DNA from 4 places in the Syntrophothermus sp. genome. Region 1 is predicted to be linked to each of the others. Evidence: riboswitches for the same ligand, from Rfam matches in the RefSeq annotation. Region 1 holds a riboswitch; each other region holds the start of a gene.
What was found. A riboswitch is a leader RNA that binds a small molecule or an ion and turns the genes downstream of it on or off. The one in region 1 is predicted to bind cobalamin.
Positions count from the first base shown of each region.

Region 1 (3,233 bases):
TTTTCCTGTGGTGGAGGCAAAAACAATATGCTGCACGCAGGCTTATTCCTTTGAGACGCTTTCTTGTCGGCTTCATGGAATAGAGACTGCCTTAGTTCCCTCTCCTATTAAATCCTGCTCGCTCTGGCGCTCTTCCACGCTCCGGGAAACGCTGGCCTGTTCGAAGGTAGCCATTTTCCCTATCACTTGGGCAGCCCCTTCGATGATAGGCATAGCCAGGGCGGCACCCGTGCCTTCTCCCAGACGCAGGTCGAGGTCAAGTAACGGGCGCAGACCGAGGCGTCTCAGCATGTGCCTGTGCCCGGGCTCGCGCGAAACGTGTCCGGCAAACATGTAGTCCGCGCTAGCCGGCGCCAGTGCGTGGGCCAGAAGAGCGCCGGCCGTAGATATAAGCCCGTCTACGACGACCGGCACCCGGCAGTAAGCCGCCCCCAGGATCAGCCCGGCAATACCGCCGATTTCAAACCCGCCTACCTTAGCCAGCACATCCACCGCATCGTTTGGATCCGGCTTATTTATCTCGAGCGCTTTCTTGATGGCCTGGATTTTCTTGCTCAATCCAACATCATCCACTCCGGTGCCCCGACCCGTAATCTCAGCCACGGAAAGCCCCGAAAGAGCAGCCAGTATCGCGCTGCTCGGAGTCGTATTTCCTATACCCATATCCCCGGTGCCGAGAAGCTCCACTCCTTCTTCGACCAGATGGCACGCGATGCGGATTCCGGCCTCTAGGGATTGAACAGCCTGCTCTCTGGTCATGGCCGGTCCTTTGCACATATTTTTAGTCCCGTAGTCTACCTTGTACGAAAGGATCTTCCCCTGCTGCACGAGTTTGCCGAGATCCTGGGCCACCCCCATATCGACTACTATAACCCTGGCACCTGCTACCGAAGCCAGCACATTTATAGCCGCTCCTCCGGCTACAAAGTTGGCGACCATTTGCGGTGTCACTTCTTGAGGATAGGCGCTGACCCCTTCTTCCACCACCCCATGGTCTCCGGCCATGGTAACAATGGCTTTACGGCTAACGCTCGGTTTTAGGGTCTCTTTAATGGCCGCCAGGCGTTCGGCAATCACTAGAACTTCCCCCAGGCTCCCGCGGGGCATGGTCAAGTTGTCGATATGACTCCGCGCCTTTTGCCGCCATTCATCCTTCAACGGTTCGATGCCTTGAATAACCTTGTCCAGAGTTAAAACCACAGTAATTCCCCCTCCTTGGTTCTCGCCAATAGCGACCTTCCAACTGTCCTCAACATGAGTACCACTTCAGCCGTGTGTCCAGTACCTCTGCCAATGTGACATGCCACGACACAAACCCGGCCCGGCCCAAGCTATCAAAATACCCCCACTAACAAAATCATCTACCCCCTCCCCCTTAAACAAATCAGCCAAAATAAAAAAGTCCCCGGCTTAAGCCGAGAACTTTACCATCGTCCTCGAGCACGTCGTCTTCCTCACCGCGAGAAGACGAAGAGCTCATACCAGGCAGGTCTCCTGGCTCCCGGATCACCGCTGCCTGCGCCTTCCCATCGCCCTTCCCCGAGACGTCTCTCGGGTTGAGAAACAGTGGCCAATCGCAGGCTCGCTCCCCGGTCACAGTGGCGGGACCGCTCGGGCTTTTCACCCGATTCCCTATTATCCCCGACGGGGCACCTGGCTGAGATTGCTACTATGCTCTTTGATTTCAAATTGTACTGGTACCCGTTCCTCGTGTCAAGAACAAAGTCTTCTTTTCCTCCCGGCTCCCCAGTCCCTTTCTTTCCTTACCACAATTCTCAAGGTATTCCAAAACCCCCTATTGCCGTTTGTACGTTTATGGACTATATTGGTCTTAAAAGGAGGGATTTGTGATGTCAGGTCTGTCAGCCCAGGTAAAGGATCAACTCCGCTCCCGGCTTGGCAACAGGGTCTCTTTTGACGAACTGGAAAGAAGGCTCTACGCCCATGATATGGGGGTCATGCCCTCCATGGTGAAGCCCCTGGTGGGAAACCCTATTCCCGATGCAGTGGTGCAGCCAGTATCGGAACAGGAGTTGGTGGAACTGGTGCTTCTGGCTCGGGAACACAGCTTCAAACTGACCCCGCGCGGCAAAGCAACCTCCGGCTATGGAGGAGTTCTGCCGGTTAACGGCGGCCTGGTAGTGGAATTCAACCGCATGCACCGGATCCTCCGTGTCGACGCGGATAACAGAACCGCCACCGTAGAACCCGGAGTGGTGTGGAAAGACCTGGAATACCACCTCAACCAAGCCGGTCTTACCCTGGCCCTGTATCCCACCAGCTTCCCCTCTTCCACGGTCGGAGGCTGGCTGGCTCAAGGAGGAGCCGGTATCGGCAGCTACGAATTCGGGTATTTTAGGGAAAACGTGGTCAAAGCCCGCGTGGTTCTGCCTGATGGTACGGTCAAAGAATTTTCCGGGCCAGACCTGGATCTGGTAAGCGGCGCTAACGGCATCACCGGGTTCATCAGCCAGGTCACCATCAACGTCAAGCCCCTGCGACCTCTTTCCCTGAGCGCCGTGGCCTTCAACGAGGCTGAGGATCTGGGGCGTTTCTTGAACGGACTTTACGCGCGCCGGGTCCCCTTGTGGTCGGTTACCTTCATCAACCCCGACGCAGCCCGCATGAGGAACCGCTTACCCCTCCACCTGCACCACGGGCGTCCGGTGCAGGACCCGCACCGGGTAACCCTTCCCGAAAAGTACATCATCCTTATGGCCTGCACTGAAGAGAGGTGTGACCTGATTAAGCCCGAAGTATTGAGCCTGGCTTTTGGCTGTGGTGGCGAGCTCCTATCTGAGGAAATAGCCGAACACGAGTGGGCGACTCGTTTCGAACCCATGCGGGCCAAGCGCATTGCCCCTTCGCTCATTCCCAGCGAAGTCATCGTGCCGGTGGAAAAGATGGCCCAGGTGATACAAGAAACTACCAACGAAATCAAACACCCGTTTATTCTGGAAGGCTTTGCCGTCAACCGGCGGGAAGTAGTGCTTTTAGGCTTTATCCCCCACGATGAACGCCGCTTCAGCTTTAACCTGGCTTACGGCCTTTCCTTGACTGCCTTGAATACGGCCTTGAAGCACGGAGGCAGGCCGTACGCCACCGGCCTCTACTTCACCGGCTTTGCCCGGGAAGTCATGGGATCGGAAACGGTTGACCGCCTGCGACGGTTCAAGGAAGAGCATGACCCCGAGAGCTTAATGAACCCGGGTAAGGTCCTGGACGGAAGTTTT
Region 1 is NZ_JABUEX010000001.1:48,080-51,312, reverse strand. It holds gene cobT (nicotinate-nucleotide--dimethylbenzimidazole phosphoribosyltransferase) at 73-1,200, opposite strand; cobalamin riboswitch at 1,468-1,672, opposite strand; gene HPY90_RS00300 (FAD-binding and (Fe-S)-binding domain-containing protein) at 1,851-3,233, shown strand, end outside.

Region 2 (3,123 bases), on a different contig from region 1:
CGCTCCACCACCTCAAAATTCAGGGCGCAGTGAATGGCCATAAAATCAATGCCCGCGGCGGCCTGCTTTTCTATGGCCTCAAACATGTCCTCCGGGGTCATGGCCACAATGCCGCCCCTCTTCTCAATGGCCTCAATGCCCGCCTGGTAGATGGGCACGCTCCCCACGGGAACTGTGGCCCTTTCCAGGCTGATGCACCGCATGCCGTCGATATCCCCACCGGTGCTCAGGTCCATAATGGCATCGGCCCCGGCAGAAATGGCCACCTCGATCTTGCGGGCCTCCATTTCCGGATCGTCCCGGTCGCTGGAGGTGCCGATGAGGGCATTCACCTTGGTCCGCAGACCCTGCCCGATGGCGCAGGGCCGGATTCCTTTCCGTAACCTGTTCTTCAGGATGACGATGGCACCCGCGGCCACCCCGGCCCGGATAAATTCCGGGTCCACCCCCTCCTGCCGGGCCACCTCTTCCATCTCCGGCGTAACGCGGCCTTCTCTGGCCGCCAGCAACTGCGTCATATCTAACACACCCCCTGCTCTTTGCCCAGATATTCCCCTACCACCTGCATGGCGCAATACTTGCCGCACATGGCACATGCCCGGTGAGAACCGCGGCTGCGCTCCCGGCGAAGAGTTCCGGCCCGGCGGGAATCGAGGGCCAGTTCGATTTGCCTCTCCCAGTCCAGGGCCTTGCGCGCCCGGGACATCTCCAGGTCCCACCGGGCGGCCCGGGGCTCCCGGGCCACGTCGGCGGCGTGGGCGGCAATGCGGGCGGCAACGACGCCCTCCCTTACCTGCTCTACATCGGGCAGCCCCAGGTGCTCCGCGGCAGTAACATAACAGAGAAATTCCGCCCCGGCCCAGGCCGAAAGCGCCCCACCGATGGCCGCCGTAATGTGGTCGTACCCGGGGGCGATGTCGGTAACCACCGGGCCGAAGACAAAATAGGGCGCTCCGTGGCAGAGCTGCTTTTCCAGCTGCACGGTGGCCTTCAGATGCCCCAGGGGCACGTGACCGGGCCCTTTCACCATCACCTGCACCCCTTTTTCCCGGGCCCGAGCCACCAGTTCCCCCAGAACCACCAGTTCCTGCACCTGGGCGGCATCCAGGGAGTCGGCCAGGCAGCCGGGACGCCAGCCGTCGGCCAGGCTTAAGGTAACGTCATAGCGGCGACAGATTTCCAGCAGCCGGTTGAAATGCTCGTAAAGGGGATTCTCCTGCTGGTTGTAAATCATCCAGCCCATTAAGTGGCTGCCCCCGTGGCTGACCAGGTAATCAACGCGGCGGTGCTTTTTGGCCGCCCGCAGGGTCTGCCAGGTGGTGGCGCAGTGGAGGGCCAGAAGATCCACCCCATCGGCGGCCTGCCGCTCGATGACATCGAACATCTCGTCCACCTTCATTTTTACCGCCGCTCCATACTTCTCCCGGGCCTCCGCCAGGGCCTGGTAGACGGGCAGGGTACCCACGGGCGTAGTGGTTGCCGCCAGCACGGCCCGCCGGGCACCGTCAATGTCCCCACATACGCTCAAATCCATAATGGCATCGGTGCCGGCTTCCACAGCCGCCCTTACTTTGGCGACCTCACCCTCAATGGTATCCCTTTCCGCTGCCAGGCCCACACTGGCGCTTACCTTCACCGAAAGCCCCGTGCCGATACCCACGGGATCGATGTTCTTTCTAGCGCGGTTGCGGGGTATGACGATGGTCCCGGCCGCCAATCCCCGGCGGACGAACTCCGGGTCCACTCCCTCCCGCTCGGCCACCCTTTGCATTTCTGGCGTGATTTCACCGGCCAGAGCCCTGGCCATCTGCGTTGGCATTTTCAACCCACCTCCATTGAAGTAAAATAAAAAGTCCCCAGCCAAAACCTCATCTGGCTGAGGACTTTACCATCATCCTCCGCGCCCGGCTGCCCTTTCGCGCGAGAGCAGCCCTCCCTCAAACAGGCAGGTCTCCTGGCTAGCGGATCATCGCGCGCTTCCTCCCCCGGCCTTCCCGGCAGCACCCAGCCATGTATAGTTCCGTTTACCGCGACTCTATCGTTAGCAATAACCTGCTTTCGTTGCAGCAGGAATCAGATGAACTGAGTGCCGGCCAGTGACCGGGTCAAGCTCCCCGATTACAGTGGCGGGACCGCGCCGTTTCCGCCCGCACTCAGGTTTTACGCTCTGGTACCAACAACCTCTACCCAGTGAAGTTGCAGAAATTTCCTCTCGCAACTGCAGGCCCACTCCAGCTCTTAACCTGAGTGCCGGGGCGTCCGGACTTCCCTATTCTCCCCTTCATGGGACACCTGTTTGACTATTCAGTTATTACTCAAAGGTATAATATCACAACCGACCCGGCAGCGCAAGCAAAACTAAAACCTGGAGAATAGTTCTTGGAGGTAAAGGTGTGGATGTGGTAAATTAAATTAAATAAAAAATCAAGGAGGTCGGGAAAGTGAAAACAGCCCTGCGCCAGCTTCCCTGGCCCGTGACTCTGATCGGGAGCTTTCACGAGGGCCGCCACAACCTCATGACAGCTTCCTGGGTGAGCCAGGTTTCCTTCAAGCCCCTGCTGGTGATGGTTTCGATTGCCCCAGAGCGCTTCACCTACGAACTCGTCTCCGCCTCCGGGGAATTCGTCGTCAGCATCCTCGCCGCCGACCAGGCGGAGATCGCTCAGTTCTGCGGCAGCCGCTCCGGAAGGGACGTGGACAAGGTAAGGGCCCTGGGTCTAAAAACCCTCCCGGGAAAAACTGTCAAGGTTCCGCTCCTCGAGGACTGCCTCGCCAACCTCGAGTGCCGGGTAGCGGCCACCCACCCTGCCGGTGACCACGTGATCTTCATCGGAGAGGTTGTGGGGGGCGAGGTCCAGAGGCCTGAGGCGGAGCCCCTCGTGGTCCGCGACTGGAAGTGGGGGCGTTACGTGAAAGCAGAAGCCTGACTCCTCAGAGCCGCGCTGGCTTGCCAAAAATTTGATTGACTTTTTCTTCCTCCTGAATATATAATAAAAATTGGCAAACGCTGCCGATGGACGGCAGTAAACCTTCAGGGAGGAGGTTATGGATAATGGTATTGCATGTCCACGAACACACCCATCCTGCGGTTAAACACACTCATGCTCACTCCCACGGCAATCT
Region 2 is NZ_JABUEX010000082.1:4,529-7,651, forward strand. It holds gene bzaB (B12 lower ligand biosynthesis ThiC-like protein BzaB) at 1-518, opposite strand, end outside; gene thiC (phosphomethylpyrimidine synthase ThiC) at 521-1,819, opposite strand; cobalamin riboswitch at 1,928-2,311, opposite strand; gene HPY90_RS14200 (flavin reductase family protein) at 2,442-2,927, shown strand.
Region 2: it holds a riboswitch for cobalamin, as region 1 does, so the genes downstream of both, thiC (phosphomethylpyrimidine synthase ThiC) here and cobT (nicotinate-nucleotide--dimethylbenzimidazole phosphoribosyltransferase) in region 1, are expected to answer to the same signal.

Region 3 (3,233 bases), on a different contig from region 1:
CTTGATAGTCGTTTTAAGAGGAATTTGTACCGCTCCGGTTCCAAGAAAAACCAAGGAAACTAAAAACAAAGCCAGAATCAATATCGGTATCGCGAATCTTTTTCCGAAGTCAGGCAATTCACTGCCTCCTGTTATTTGAATAGCTCTGGATGAATACACCGGGCAAACTCGTCAATTGCTTGGACCAACCGGGGCCCAGGACGGTTCACGATGTCCGCATTCACCGTGTAGATATGCCCCTGGCGAACTGCGTTTATCTGCCGCCATCCACCGGGTCTGTCGTAAAGGTTAGCAGCCTGAAGATCTCCATGTCCGTATGAATGGATGATTACATCCGGGTTTTTCGCTATGACCATCTCCTCACTGTATTGGGGCCATGCCGTAGCCGCGTCATCTGCTATATTGATGCCTCCACACAAGCTGATTAAATCGTTAATGACCGTCTTGGGTCCAGCAGTAACTAGCGGATTGTACCACACTTCATAATAGACACGGGGGCGGTCTTTTGTTTGCTGCACCTTTGCCTTCACCTCGTCCATCTTGCTGCGTATAGACTGTGCTACCTGGCGAGCTTCGGTCGAACATCCCGTAGCCTTTCCCACCATTTCTATTGATTCCAAGGTTCCCTCGATGCTCTTAGGGCTGACAACAATAACCGGGATAGAAAGCTTCTGAAGCTCGTCTGCGATCTTAGCGTGCAGGTCCCCCGCTACTACTAAGTCCGGTTTGAGGCTAACTATCTTTTCGATACTGGGATCCGAAAACCCTCCTACTTTCTCTTTATCTTGCGCCTCCGGGGGGTAATTACAAAATGTCGTAACCCCAACAATGCGTTTGTCTAATCCCAAGGCAAACAATATCTCGGTGTTGCTCGGTGATAAAGAGATTATTCTCTGTGGTTCCGCTTCGATCTTAACCTGGCGACCCAGGTCGTCGGTAACTGTTACCGGAAACCCCTTATCCGGCGTTGGCTGTTTCGTCTGCGAACCCCCTTGTCCCGAACAGCCGGATAAAAATGCCAAAAAAGCCAGCCATATGAGCACAACTACTAGCTTAGTGAAAAGCTCCGTTTTTCTCATCCTCTTCCCTCCAATAGCTGTATGAGTACACTAGACTCTGAACATGTTGTTTATGCTAACGTCTGTTTCAATCGATAAGAAGAAGCCCATTCCAAACAACTTCATCTGAGACCGGAAATCGTAAAGACAACCCGGCTTTTTCTGCTGTTGCCACGACATCTATACCCATAGCCTCCATTGACGGCCGGGCTTCGAAAGGATGCCTGCAAGGCTTGCCGGAAGCAATACCAACACACTCGTCGCACAGATGGCACGCGCCACCGATAAGTCCCGCAGCAAAACGGAACCCTAACCTAAACGCTTCTTTTTCTCCCAGGTTAATCATAAAATGCAGTTTTCGGGCTCCTCCGAACACGTCGGCGTAATGTCTTTCCCTCTCGGGAACAAAAAACTGGCGATACTGTACCAGCAAAGCAATGTTATATAACCTGAGAGCCTCTTGGAACTCGTTAACCATGGGCAGGTTAGGAGGACACATCAGTCCTCGGTTATAGCTGTCACACACAGGGACCAGGCATTTAAGCCGTACTCGGGGATCAACAACTATTTCGCGGGCTGGAATGCGCGCTACGTGGCCCCCATGGTCCTGTAGAACCCGTTCAATCGAAGAAAGTTTTGTCTCCTTTTCGTCATGCATATTGACAATTCTCCTTCTCTGCACGACATCTTGCCCTTTATGAAATTCCAGATATTTCTCCTTCCCTGAAGGTCACCATCTCCCTCAGTATTTTGGTATTGGCTTGAAGTGGTTGGTGATCTCACAGGGCAAAAGCAAAGTTCCCAGTCGATTAGCCATCGACTGAGAACTTTACCATCATCTCGGTTCCTACCCCTTTTCCGCGAAGGTGGTAAAGAATTAGAACAGGCAGGTCTCCTGGCTCCCGGATCCTCGCTTTGCCTGCGCCTTCCCATCCGGCACTCAAGTCGATTCAGGAACCGGGTGGTAACTGCGGTTTCTACATATACCTACCACTTGGAACGAGTTCCGATACGACCTGAGTGCCGGAAAGTGGCTCCTACGAGGTTGCAGGCGTTGCTCCCCGGCTACAGTGGCGCGACCGCGCCGGCTTACGAACCTATGCGGCTGGTTCACCGGCTTCCCTATTATCCCCATACGGGCACCTGTCCGATAGTATTCTATTTTTGGATACCCAACATTTCTACTCCTTACCGGCTACGTTTGGCCCGAAGGGCTGAATATACCCTTCCTCCTTACCCTTGATGATGTATTCCATAGCCATCCCTGCTGCTTCGATGACCATCTTCATGCACTGGCGGAAACGTTCCTTGTCCTGCCACTCTGGGTAATTTTCATTCAGCTTAGCACAATCGAGGTATTGAAACTTGGCTCTAAACTCGTGGGGAAGACCGTTGAAGAAACGGTATAATCCCGGGTTTCCGTAGAGCCGGTCCACCCTCTCCTGGAACTCCCCTTCCAACGGGTTCTTGCGGCCGTGGACAGCTCCAACTGCCATGACTGCACCGATAAGAGCCCCGCAGTTGTTGCCTGAAAGCCCCATTCCGCCTCCGAAACCGGTAGCCATAGCCACTACCTCAGGTGGAAAATCGGTAACTCCTGTGTCCAGAATAGCCTTCAGTACTGATTCGGCGCAGTTCAGACCCTCGCGGAAATTCTGCCGCGCGTTGTCCTTAGCCTTTTGAACCAGATCCTCGCTCATTATATTCGCCTCCCCAAAAAATAACCGGATACATAAAATCAGAACTCAATCCCGGCCCTGGCTTTGATCCCTTTAGCATAAGCATGTTTAATCTCTTTTACTTCGCTTACAGTATCGGCCAGCTCGATGATCTCAGCTGGAGCTCTTCTTCCAGTTAAAACCAAGTCTAAATGAGGCGGTTTATTCTTCACCAGTTCTACTACCTCTTCCACCGGAATCAGTCCAAAATCCATGCAGATGTTGATCTCATCCAGTATCACCATGTCGTACTCCCCAGAAAACATAGCCTGCCGGGCCATTTCTAACCCTTCCCGGGCCTCTTCGATGTCGGCCGGAGTTGCCTTACCTTTGATAACGAACTTCTCCAAGCCACACTGGCGAACCGTCAGGTTAGGCAGGTATTTTTCCGCACATATATGTTCGCCGTAGGTTCTGCCCTTCATAAACTGCAGGAAAAACACTTTGAACCCGTGCC
Region 3 is NZ_JABUEX010000002.1:88,438-91,670, reverse strand. It holds gene HPY90_RS01675 (FecCD family ABC transporter permease) at 1-117, opposite strand, end outside; gene HPY90_RS01670 (ABC transporter substrate-binding protein) at 132-1,079, opposite strand; gene HPY90_RS01665 (DUF2284 domain-containing protein) at 1,147-1,716, opposite strand; cobalamin riboswitch at 1,927-2,220, opposite strand; gene HPY90_RS01660 (C-GCAxxG-C-C family (seleno)protein) at 2,240-2,758, opposite strand; gene cobO (cob(I)yrinic acid a,c-diamide adenosyltransferase) at 2,797-3,233, opposite strand, start outside.
Region 3: it holds a riboswitch for cobalamin, as region 1 does, so the genes downstream of both, HPY90_RS01665 (DUF2284 domain-containing protein) here and cobT (nicotinate-nucleotide--dimethylbenzimidazole phosphoribosyltransferase) in region 1, are expected to answer to the same signal.

Region 4 (3,233 bases), on a different contig from region 1:
GCGGCGCCTTCCTCACCGGCTGGATGCTGCACAACAAAAAAGAAAATCCTCTTTACGAAAACTACGACCGGGTGCTGGACATTCTGCGGAAATATGACGTCACTTTAAGCCTGGGAGATGCCATCCGCCCCGGGTGTATTGCCGATTCCCTGGACGGCGCCCAGATTCAGGGCCTGCTGGTGGCCGGGGAACTGGTTGCCCGGGCCCGGGAAAAGGGGGTGCAGGTAATGGTGGAGGGGCCGGGGCACGTGCCCATCCACCACGTGGAAACCACCATGCTGCTGCAAAAGCAGCTCTGCCACCAGGCCCCGTATTTTATCCTGGGCACCCTGGCCATTGATGTGGCCCCGGGGTACGATCATATTACCGCAGCCGTCGGCGGAGCCCTGGCCGGGGCTTCCGGGGCGGATTTCATCTGCTACGTCACCCCGGCGGAGCACCTGGGTCTGCCCACGGAAGAGGACGTGCGCGTGGGGGTGATGGCCGCCCGTATTGCCGCCCACGCTGCCGACATTGCCAAAGGCGTCAAAGGAGCCTGGGAGTGGGATTTAAAAATGGCCCGGGCCCGGGCTTCCCTGGACCGTGCGGCAATAGCCGGCCTGGCTCTGGACCCGGCCCTGGTTCGCTGTTACTTTGAGAAAGAAAAAGGGGAACCGTGCAGCGCCTGCGGCGATGAATGCGCCCTGCGGCTGGTGGCGGAGTATTTCCAATAGTTTCACAAGGTGGAAAGCAGGAATTTGTGGAGGAATAGCGAACAGTTTTCAAAAAAGTGAATATGGTCGGAATGGGTTGCCTTGTTTGCACAGGGCTGAAAAGGGAATCAGGTGAAAATCCTGAGCGGTCCCGCCACTGTGATGGGGAGTCGCCGTACACGAAGCCACTGTCCTGCACTCAATGAGGAGCACTGACTCCCGGGCCAGGTTCAGTTTGGAAATGGCTGACATTCGGCTCGCGTTGTTAATGATAATTGTGTTAATGATAATTGAGTGCTGGATGGGAAGGCGTACGGTGATGATGAGCCAGAGCCAGGAGACCTGCCCATTCCATCTGGCCGTACCTGCCTACGCGGATAGGTAAGGAGGTTTTAGCCTTTTGAGTGAACCCCGTCGTGGCAGGCGGGGTTTTTGATTTTCATTCGACCTGTCAAAGGGGGGTAGCGCTCTTGGGTCTAAAGATTTTGTTTTATACTGCCATCGAAGGAGAGTTGGTCAACTTAAGCCGCGCCGTTAAGTCCCTGGCCTCTGAACATGGCCCTTTAATCGAGGTCTTTGCCCGGGCGAAGCGGGATCTGCAGAGCACCGAAAGTATCGGGGAACTGCTCCGGCTCGTTCCCCAATGTCACTTGCTTGTTCTCCACCTGATGGGTGGGCCTGATTCCCTGCCGGGTTTTGAACCTTTGACGAAACTGGCCCGGGAGAAAGGCATCCCTTTGGCTGTGATGCCATCAGCCGGGGAGAATGTCTCCGAACTGATGCAGTTGAGCCTTCTTCCGCCGGATGATTACCACCTTATGCGCCTGTATCTCAGCTACGGCGGTAAAGCAAACCTCAGGAACCTCCTCCTGTGGGCGGCCAACCGCTTCCTCGGCAAGGACCTCCCGGTAGAGGAGCCAAAACCCCTGCCCTGGGAAGGCCTCTACCACCCCGACTTCCGGGAGGAGAGCGCTCTTGCGGCATACGTAGAAGAAAAGATCAAGGAGAAGAAAAGGCCTCCTGTAATCGGGATCCTCTTCTACCAGAGCTACTGGGTGGCGGGAAACACCGGTTTCGTCGACGAACTGATCCGGGGAATTGAAGACCAGGGAGGTATAGCCTTACCGGTTTTTCTTTATGCCACGAGGAATGACGAGATCGGGAGCCGGGGAATTGAATGGGTGATCGCGAATTATTTCTGTAAGGATGGCCGGCCAGTGGTTGACGCGGTGATAAACACCCTGATGTTTTCCCAAACAATGGCTACTCCTACCTTCGGTCGGGCGGCGGGGGAGAACTTTTACCGGAAGCTAGGCGTGCCCTTGATCAAGGCCATCATCTCGCTGACTCCTTACGCGGAGTGGGAGGAGAGCCTGCAGGGGCTCGCCCCTCTTGATGTGGTGATGAGCGTCGCCCTCCCCGAGTTTGACGGCGCCCTGATCACCGTCCCTATCGCCACCCGGGAGGAGGAAGAGCAGGACCCGTTCACAGGGGCAACGTTGATCAAATACGCACCAGTTGCCGACCGCGCGAGAAAAGTGGCTTCTTTGGCGATCCGCTGGGCGAGACTCCGTCACAAACCCAACCATGAGAAAAGGGTTGCCATTATCCTGCACAACTACCCGCCCCGCAACGACTGCATCGGCTGCGCTTTCGGCCTGGACACCCCGGCCAGCGTCCACCGCCTGCTGGTGGTCTTGAAGGAGGCAGGTTACCGGGTGGAGGACCTCCCCCCCGACGGGGCGGCGCTGATGGAGAAGATCTTGTCCGGCCTCACCAACGAGCGGGGTTGGCTCGACCCCAGGGAGTTGGACCGCCGGGCGGCAGCGCGGGTAGAGCAGGAAACTTACGAAAAATGGTTTGCTGCTTTTCCGTCCCGTGCCCGGGAGAAGCTAGCAAGAGATTGGGGCGACCCTCCTGGGGAGGTTTTTGCTTACGGAAAGCACCTGCTCGTGCCGGGCATCTTCCTGGGGAACATCTTCATCGGCATCCAGCCCGTGCGCGGCTTTTTCGAAGACCCCTCTCGCATCTACCACAGCCCGGACCTGGCGCCACCTCATCACTATCTTGCTTATTACCGGTGGCTGCGGGACGAATTCAAGGCCGATCTCGTCTTCCACATCGGGAAGCACGGCTCCCTGGAATGGCTTCCCGGCAAAGGGGTCGGGCTTTCCCAGGCCTGCTTCCCGGACCTTGTTTTCCCGGATCTGCCTCACGTTTACCCCTACATCATCAACAACCCCGGCGAGGGAACCCAGGCCAAGCGGCGCTCCCACGCCTGCATCATCGACCACCTCATCCCTGTGATGACCAAGGCAGATACTTACGACGAACTGGCTGAAGTGGAGGCGCTGGTTAAGGATTACCACACCGCCAAGACCCTCGACCCCTCCAAGCTCCCGGCCTTGCGCGGCCTGATCTGGGAGCGGGTGGAGGCTGCCCATCTCGACCACGACCTCGGCATCTCCAAGGAAGGGGCCGAGAAAGACTGGGAGAGCTTCCTGGAGCGCCTCCATACCTACCTCTGCGAAGTCAAGGACA
Region 4 is NZ_JABUEX010000082.1:1,255-4,487, reverse strand. It holds gene bzaB (B12 lower ligand biosynthesis ThiC-like protein BzaB) at 1-713, shown strand, start outside; cobalamin riboswitch at 770-1,056, shown strand; partial or broken gene cobN (cobaltochelatase subunit CobN) at 1,361-3,233, shown strand, end outside.
Region 4: it holds a riboswitch for cobalamin, as region 1 does, so the genes downstream of both, cobN (cobaltochelatase subunit CobN) here and cobT (nicotinate-nucleotide--dimethylbenzimidazole phosphoribosyltransferase) in region 1, are expected to answer to the same signal.